Regions from separate parts of the Kosakonia sp. N21 genome, predicted to be linked through region 2. Evidence: predicted binding sites of a transcription regulator. Region 2 holds the regulator's gene; the other holds the start of a gene.
The links. Region 2 encodes sigma-54, which starts transcription at its own class of promoters, with help from an activator protein. Its sites were predicted from a motif close to GTTGGCACANNTTTCGCTNT; they were not measured.
Positions count from the first base shown of each region.

Region 1 (4,359 bases), on a different contig from region 2:
GCAGCGGCCCGAGCAGTTGCAGGGAAAACGCGCCGCTGGCGCTTAAACGGAAGAAGGATTGATAAATCACCCACTCACCGGCAAAACCGTTGAGCGGCGGCAGTGCCGCCATTGCCATCAGCCCCACCAGCATTGCCAGCGAGATAACCGGCATGCGCTTACCGATGCCGCCCAGTTTTTCAATGTCGCGGTAGCCAGTGCCAAACCACAGCGCGCCCGCGCCCAGGAACAACGTGCTTTTAAACAGGCTGTGGTTGAACAGATGGTACAAACCGCCCGTAAGTCCCAGCGCAATCAGCGCCGGTTGCCGTAACGCCAGGCCGGTGACGCCTGCGCCAAGGCCGAGCAGGATAATGCCGATGTTCTCCAGCGTGTGGTACGCCAGCAGGCGCTGGATGTTGTGCTCCATCAGCGCATACAGCCCACCAACAAAAGCCGTGACCATGCCAAGCACCAGCAGCAGTACGCCCCACCAGAGCGGTGGCTGGCCGCCAAGCAGCGACAGGCTGAGGATGCCGAACAGACCAATTTTCATCACCACGGTGGAAAACAGCGTAGCAGCCGGGGCTGGCGCATTGGCGTGCGCCTGCGGCACCCAGGCGTGCAGTGGAATGATCCCCGCCAGCAGGCCAAAACCTATCACCCCCAGCAGCCAGATATCGCTGCCCGGCGTTTGCGCGCTCAGTTGTAGCAAACTCAGCGTGTGATAGCGTTGCCATAACAACCAGCAGGCTATCGCCAGCAGTACCGTGCCCAGGCGTCCCATGGCGAACCACAGTTTGCCGGACTCACTGCATCCGGTGAGAAACACCGCGCTGAGCGCCATGATCTCCGCCATCACCACCAGCGCGCCGAAATTCGCCGCACTCACTGCGCACAGCGCGGCAGCCATCAGCAAATTGATCAGCAGACCGTTGGCTTTTACCGCATCGTGGCGATGCCACTGGATGTTATAGAGACTGGTGAAACCGCCGCACACACCCAGCGTAATCAGCCAGACCGCACTTAACGGCGTGACCAGCACCTGATACTGGATAAGGGGGATCGTTCCACTGACAGATTGCGCACCCAGCAGCGCCATCCCACCGGCCGCCGCCGCCATCACGCACCCCACCGTGCCGCCAAGCCCGGCAAGCAAGCCGCTGAGCGCTTTTGCGGGTGTAAACAGATACGCCAGCGCCGCCGCGCACACCAGCACCGCGATGGCGTCGCTTAACAAAGAGAGGATCGTCATTTCGCACTCCGGTTTTGCGCCTGAAACAGCGATAAATCGCCGTAGTCAGTGTTAAGGGTAAGTTCGCGTTTGCGTCGACTGGCGCGGGCGAGATCGCGGTTATTCACCAGGTGCAGCGCCTTGGTCGGACACATGCGTACGCAGGCCGGACCTTGCTCATCGAAATGGCAGAGATCGCACTTCACGGCGATAGCCCGCACGCCCGGCACCCAATCCAGCAGCGTGCTGACGCGTGCCGGTGCAGGCGGTGCTGCGGGCGCTTTTGGCGAGTTGACGTTGGCGGGAATATCCAGCGGGCGGCTACCGGAAAACTCGATAGCGCCAAACGGACAGGCAATCGCGCACAGCTTGCAGCTCACACACAGGCTTTCATTAAGCTGCACCGCGCCATCCACCCGGTTAATCGCATTGACCGGGCAAACGCCCGCACAGGGCGCATCTTCGCAGTGGTGGCACTGCTGCGGCGCAGATTCATTTTCGTTACGCATCACACGCAGTCGCGGCATCGCCTGCAACCCCTGCGCGCGGTGCGTCTCGGCGCAGGCGGCTTCGCAGGTATGGCAACCAATACACAGCGAAGCGTCGGCAATTACAAAACGGTTCACCAGCACATCCTCAGGTGATTCACCCTCGTTACGGGCGGTCATTTATGACGAAACGTGTCGCTCAAGGTGTCACTTTCGACACTTGTCGACACCCAAACTCAGGCCAGTGCAGGCGCGTGCGCGTTGCGGGCAATCGCCGTGAGCGTCACCGGCGAGTCCGTCTCCATGGCGGCATAGAGGTTGTTGTAAACGTCGGCGATAGCGTCCAGGTAGTGGTTCAGCACTTTTTCGCGATCGCGGTTGTTGATAACACCATCAATCAGGCCATCGCTGCTGAGCTGCGCCTGAGCAATCACGCGCGGCTCACCGCCGTCTTTACCGGCAATGGCGTACTCAATGGTGTGACCGTTAAATCCCCCGACAAGGGTGACAGAGAGTGTGAAGTGTTCGAACAGCACAAAGCTGAGTTGCTGTTCCGGCGCACAGCCGATGGCATGGTGCAATCGCGCTTTTGACAGGGTAATCCCCTGAACCAGCGTATTGCAGTAATGGCGCCACTCTTCCTGCAAGCGGTGATGCCGCCCGGCAATGAAGTCCGCCTTTTCGCTAATTTCCCAAATCGTCATGTCAGCTTACCCGGTTAATTGAAACAACGGCGGTAAAGCATCATCCATGCCAAATTTTAACTTTATGATTTTTAATGAAATTAAAGCAAAACCTTCGCCATTTCGACGTGTCATTTCGTCATGTTCGACATCGTCACCGTGACTTTAACCACGCTGGCACTCTTATTGCATTAACGCGGCAAAGTCCTAAGGAGGCGTTATGCACGAAATCACATTGTGTCAGCGAGCGCTGGAAGTGATTGAACAACAGGCGCGGGCAAACGGCGCGCGTCGGGTGACCGGCGTGTGGTTAAAAGTCGGCGCATTTTCCTGCGTCGAAACCGAGGCTTTAACGTTTTGTTTTGATCTGGTGTGCCGTGGCAGCCTGGCGGAAGGTTGTACACTGCATATCGAAGAACAACAGGCGGAGTGCTGGTGTGAGTCATGCCAGCAATATGTGACGTTGCTAACCCAGCGCGTGCGCCGCTGTCCACAATGCCACAGCGACCAACTGCACATCGTCGCCGACGACGGAATGCACATTCAGCGACTGGAAATTGAGGAGTAAACAATGTGTACAACATGTGGTTGTCAGGACGGTAACCTTTATATAGAGGGTGACGAACATAACCCGCATTCCGCATTTCGCGGTGCGCCGTTCGCCCCGGCCGATCGTCCGGCGCTGAAAATTACCGGCGTCAAAACCCGCGAATTTAACCCAACCGAGCTGGATAACGGTGACCTGCACTACGGTCATGGCGAAGCCGGCACCCATGCGCCAGGCATGAGCCAGAAACGCATGCTGGAAGTGGAAATCGATGTACTGGATAAAAACAACCGCATCGCCGCCCGCAACCGCGCCCGTTTCGCCGCGCAACAGCAACTGGTGCTGAACCTTGTCTCCAGTCCCGGATCCGGTAAAACCACCCTGCTGACGGAAACCCTCGAACGCCTGAAAACCCGCGTGCCGTGCGCGGTGATCGAAGGGGATCAGCAAACGGTGAACGACGCCGCGCGCATCCGCGCGACCGGCACCCCCGCCATTCAGGTGAACACCGGCAAAGGCTGCCATCTTGATGCGCAAATGATTGCCGACGCCGCGCCGCGTCTGCCGCTCGCCCGGCAGGGCATTCTGTTTATCGAAAACGTCGGCAACCTGGTGTGCCCGGCCAGTTTCGATCTGGGTGAGCGCCATAAAGTGGCGGTACTGTCGGTTACCGAAGGGGAAGACAAGCCGCTGAAATACCCGCATATGTTTGCTGCCGCATCGCTGATGCTGCTGAACAAAGTCGACCTGTTGCCGTACCTCAATTTTGATGTCGACAAATGCATCGCTTACGCCCGCGAAGTCAATCCGGATATTGAAATCATCCTTATTTCCGCCACGCACGGCGAAGGCATGGATCGCTGGATCGACTGGCTGGAGACGCAACGATGTGCATAGGCGTGCCGGGGCAAATTACGGCCATTAACGGCCTGCAAGCTAAAGTGGACGTCTGCGGCATTCAGCGCGATGTGGATCTTACGCTTGTGGGCAGCGAGGATGAAAACGGGCAGCCGCGACTCGGGCAGTGGGTGCTGGTGCATGTGGGTTTCGCCATGAGCATGATTAACGAAGAAGAAGCCCGGGATACGCTGGCGGCGCTGCAAAATATGTTCGAGGTTGAACCGGATGTCGGCGCCCTGCTGTTTGGTGAGGAGAAGTAATGCGATTTGTCGATGAATACCGCGCCCCGGAGCAGGTGATGCAGCTTATCGCCCATCTGCGCGAACGGGCGGCGCATCTCTCTTATACGGCGGCGCGCCCGCTGCGCATTATGGAAGTGTGCGGCGGCCATACCCACGCGATTTTCAAGTTTGGCCTCGACCAGTTACTGCCGGAGAATATCGAATTTATTCACGGTCCAGGCTGCCCGGTTTGCGTCCTGCCAATGGGGCGCATTGATACCTGCGTTGAGATAGCCAGCCACCCGGA
Region 1 covers NZ_JBOBHR010000006.1:197,082-201,440, reverse strand. The annotation lists gene hycC (formate hydrogenlyase subunit 3) at 1-1,234, opposite strand, end outside; gene ACQ3G7_RS16145 (4Fe-4S dicluster domain-containing protein) at 1,231-1,839, opposite strand; gene hycA (formate hydrogenlyase regulator HycA) at 1,938-2,405, opposite strand; gene hypA (hydrogenase maturation nickel metallochaperone HypA) at 2,605-2,952, shown strand; gene hypB (hydrogenase nickel incorporation protein HypB) at 2,956-3,828, shown strand; gene ACQ3G7_RS16125 (HypC/HybG/HupF family hydrogenase formation chaperone) at 3,819-4,091, shown strand; gene hypD (hydrogenase formation protein HypD) at 4,091-4,359, shown strand, end outside.
Region 1: the regulator sigma-54 is predicted to act here: its motif matches at 2,440-2,459, upstream of hycA (formate hydrogenlyase regulator HycA).

Region 2 (4,359 bases):
GATTCCGGCATATTGCGCACATCAATACTGACGGCTGCGGAAGTCTGACGGTCGGCAAGCGTGCGCGCCAAATCCGGTAATAACACGACCGGCAGGTTATCGACGCAATAAAAACCCATGTCTTCCAGGGCGCGTAACGCCACTGATTTGCCTGAACCCGAACGACCACTGACGATCATCAGGACCATGAACCATTTCTCCTCAGGACGACTGATAAAAAGGCGGCCTTTCCGTTACGCATCATCACCTTCGCCTTCTGTCTGCGTGATTATCTGATACAGATCTTCATCACTTTGCGCGCTGCGCAGGCGCCGACAAATTGTTTTATCCGCCAGACGTTTAGCGACCAGCGAGAGCGTATGCAAGTGCGTTTTGGTTTGATCTGCCGGCACCAATAGTGCAAACAGCAGATCGACGGGCTGATTATCGATAGCGTCGAAAGCAATGGGCGTTTCGAGTTGTACAAAAACGCCGACGGCGCGAAGCGTGTCTTCTTCGAGCTTACCGTGTGGAATGGCAATACCGTTACCAATACCGGTACTGCCCATTTTTTCACGGGTAAGGATGGCCTCGAAGACGACCTGCGGCGGCAGGCCTAACTGTTTTGCCGCCAGTTCACTGATGATTTCCAGAGCGCGTTTTTTGCTCTGGCAGTGAACGCCGCTACGGGTACATTCCTGGTTAAGGACATTGCTCAGTTGAAGAGCGGAATCGTTATTCATCATAATTTCACCTAAGCGACGCCAATGCAGACACCCTACCGGGTTGCGGTAGGGTGCGACGCACCAGGCGGACGCCCGGACAATTAGTGTTGTTTCAGTTTATCTTTATGTTTCGTTAGTTGCCGCGCCAGTTTATCAATTAAACCGTCGATTGCAGCATACATATCCTGCCCTTCCGCACTGGCATGAAGCTCCCCTCCATTAACATGGAGCGTTGCATCCGAAGTGTGAGTCACTTTCTCCACTTTCAACACAATATAGACCTGATTAATCCTGTCGAAATACTGTTCAAGCTTGGCGAATTTGCTATTTACAAAGTCGCGGAGAGCATCAGTGATCTCGACGTTCTGTCCTGTGATGTTAAGCTGCATAGTGTCTTCCTTATCGGTTTTGGTCAAACCAGTTGTTTGCGCTGGTTGGACGGCGGAATGGATAAAGATTCTCGATACTTCGCAACGGTACGCCGCGCCACCATAATTCCTTGATCGGAAAGCAGTGTCGTCAGCTTACTGTCGCTCAGTGGTTTCGCAGGGTTTTCTGCGGCGATTAACTTCTTCACCAGCGCGCGAATGGCCGTAGACGAGGCTTCGCCGCCGCCCTCGGTGCTTACATGGCTGGAGAAGAAATATTTAAGTTCGAAAATGCCGCGCGGACTGTGCAGGTACTTCTGGGTCGTCACACGTGAAATGGTGGACTCGTGCATTTCGACGGCCTGCGCGATATCCGCAAGGACCATCGGTTTCATAAACTCTTCGCCCTGCTCAAAGAACGCTTGCTGCTGTTCAACAATACAGCGGCTAACGCGGAGCAGGGTATCGTTACGGCTTTCCAGACTTTTGATCAGCCATTTCGCATCCTGCAGGTTGCTGCGGATAAACTGGCTGTCGGCATCGTTACGCGCTCCGGCGCACATGGAGGCGTAGTGCTGGTTGATTTGTAAACGCGGAATACTGTCAGAGTTCAGCTCTACCGCCCAACGGCCGTTGTGCTTACGCACTAACACGTCCGGGATCACGTATTCCGGTTCGCCGGTCTGAATAGACTGGCCAGGGCGCGGATCCAGCGATTGAATCAGGTTAACCGCTTCTTTCAGCACGTCTTCTTTCAGGCGCGTCATGCGCATCAGCGTGCGGAAGTCATGATTAGCCAGCAGATCAAGGTGATCGCTAATGATCAATCGCGCTTCTTCACACCACGGCGTCTCTTTCGAAAACTGCGAAAGCTGGATCAGCAAGCAGTCGCGCAGATCCCGCGCGGCTACGCCAACCGGATCGAAACGCTGGATGCGTTTAAGCACGGCTTCGACTTCGTCCAGACCCACGTCTTCATTGCCCATGCTTTCGAGGATATCTTCCAGCGATACGGTCAGATAGCCCGTGTCGTCAACAGCATCCACAATGGAGGTTGCAATCGCGCGGTCGGTATCGGAAAACGGCGTCAGTTCCACCTGCCACATCAGGTAGTCCTGCAGCGACTGGGTGGTTTCACCTTGATAAATGGGCAGTTCGTCATCAAGGTAATCATTGCTGCTGCCGGAGGGGGTTCCTGCGGTATAGATCTCGTCCCAGCTTGCATCCAGCGGCAGTTCGTCGGGCATCTCTTTTTGTTCAAGCGCGTCGACGGTATCCAGGCCTTCATTATCCTGGTCTTGTTGGGCATCCACTTCTTCGTGAAGATCGGTTTGCTCCAGCAATGGATTACTCTCCAGCGCCTGCTGAAGTTCCTGCTGAAGTTCCAACGTGGACAACTGCAACAGACGAATTGCCTGCTGCAGTTGTGGCGTCATGGCTAGCTGTTGGCTAAGCCTTAGTTGCAAACCTTGCTTCATATTCAGAGCAGTACTCTCCGACAAAAAACGTCAATAATCTCTACCCTATCAGAGTCTGAAGTCTTCCCCAAGATATACGCGCTTAACGTGTTCGTCTTCAAGGATTTGCTGCGGTGTACCGTGCGCAATTAAATGCCCCTGGCTGACGATATAAGCACGTTCGCACACCGCCAGTGTTTCGCGGACATTATGGTCGGTAATCAGCACGCCCAGCCCGCTGTCGCGCAGGTGTTCGATGATACGTTTAATATCAATGACCGAAATGGGGTCAACACCGGCAAACGGTTCATCCAGCAGAATAAATTTCGGGTTAGCCGCCAGCGCGCGGGCAATTTCCACACGACGACGTTCACCGCCGGACAGCGCTTGCCCCATACTGTCTCGCAGATGCTCAATATGGAACTCTTCCATCAACTCTTTAGCGCGATCATCACGCTGTTCAGCCGTCAGGTCATCACGAATTTGCAGCACTGCCATCAGGTTGTCATACACGCTCAGGCGACGAAAAATAGAGGCTTCCTGCGGCAAATAGCCAATGCCGCGACGCGCGCGCGCATGCAGCGGCAGCAAGCTGATATCTTCGTCATCAATAATGATGTTGCCTGCATCGCGCGGCACAATGCCCACCACCATGTAGAAAGTGGTGGTTTTCCCTGCACCGTTAGGGCCGAGAAGGCCGACGATTTCGCCAGAGTTTACCGTCAGACTGACGTCTTCAACAACGCGGCGGCCTTTATAGGCTTTGGCGAGGTTCTTTGCAGTTAATGTTGCCATAACGAATTAGTTACTCTTTTTTTGCGCCGGAGCCGGGGTTTTGCTGTTGCTCTTGTCCTGCAACTGCGATGGCACCAGCACGGTGGTCACGCGTTTACCTTTGTCGCTGAATGCCTGCATTTTCTGCTCTTTCACCAGGTAGGTGATTTTGTCACCCTTGATATTGCTGTCCAGCTGTTCAAGGTAGGCATTGCCGGTCAGCACAACGAAGTCGTTCGCCAGTTCGTAATGCATCTGCGATGCGTGGCCTTTCACCGGTTTGCCGTTATCCTGCATTTGGTAGAAGGTGGCCGGATTACCGTAACCGTCGATGATCTCTTTCCCTTGCTCACCGCCCGGACGCGTGACAACGACTTTGTCGGCATTAATTTTGATGGTGCCTTGTGTGACCACCACGTTGCCTGTGAAAGTCACAATATTGCCCTGCATATCTAATGATTGCTGGTCTGAATCGATGTGAATGGGCTGTTCAGTATCACCGGTGACGGCAAGCGCCGGAAGCGCAGCGGCTAAAAGTGTACTGGCCAGGATAAGATTAAGGCTGAGTTTGTTTGTTTTGAATTTCATAGAAGCTTCTAACCTTTTCAATCAGCTCGGCGTTTTTGCTGCGTAAATTGCCGCGCATTTTCAGGCCGGTGGAATTAAATGTTGTACCGTACAACGTGACCTGATCATCGGAGGTAACATCCTGCGTCACCAGGTTGATCTGGGCGTTATCCGTGGTGATTTTTCGTAACTGGGCATCTGCTGTCAGGGCATTAACCTCAACATGTCCATAAAGATAAAGCATTCTGTCATCGGTCAGCTTCGCTTTATCCGCCTTAATTGACCAGGTCGGAATCTTGTCCTTATCGAAGGTTGTCAGCAGTGGTTGTGCGAACCAGCTCACGCCGTCGGCGGAGAAATATTCAACGTTTTGCGCCACCAGGCGATAGTTCAGCGCCCCTTCCGGGCTGTAGACCAGGGAGTCGGTATGCTGGCTCTTATAAGTTGGATCTGTGCTGCTGGTCGTAATTTGTTCTGGGGCATCCTGAG
Region 2 covers NZ_JBOBHR010000011.1:57,706-62,064, forward strand. The annotation lists gene rapZ (RNase adapter RapZ) at 1-188, opposite strand, end outside; gene ptsN (PTS IIA-like nitrogen regulatory protein PtsN) at 234-725, opposite strand; gene hpf (ribosome hibernation promoting factor) at 806-1,093, opposite strand; gene rpoN (RNA polymerase factor sigma-54) at 1,117-2,550, opposite strand; gene lptB (LPS export ABC transporter ATP-binding protein) at 2,599-3,324, opposite strand; gene lptA (lipopolysaccharide ABC transporter substrate-binding protein LptA) at 3,331-3,891, opposite strand; gene lptC (LPS export ABC transporter periplasmic protein LptC) at 3,860-4,359, opposite strand, start outside.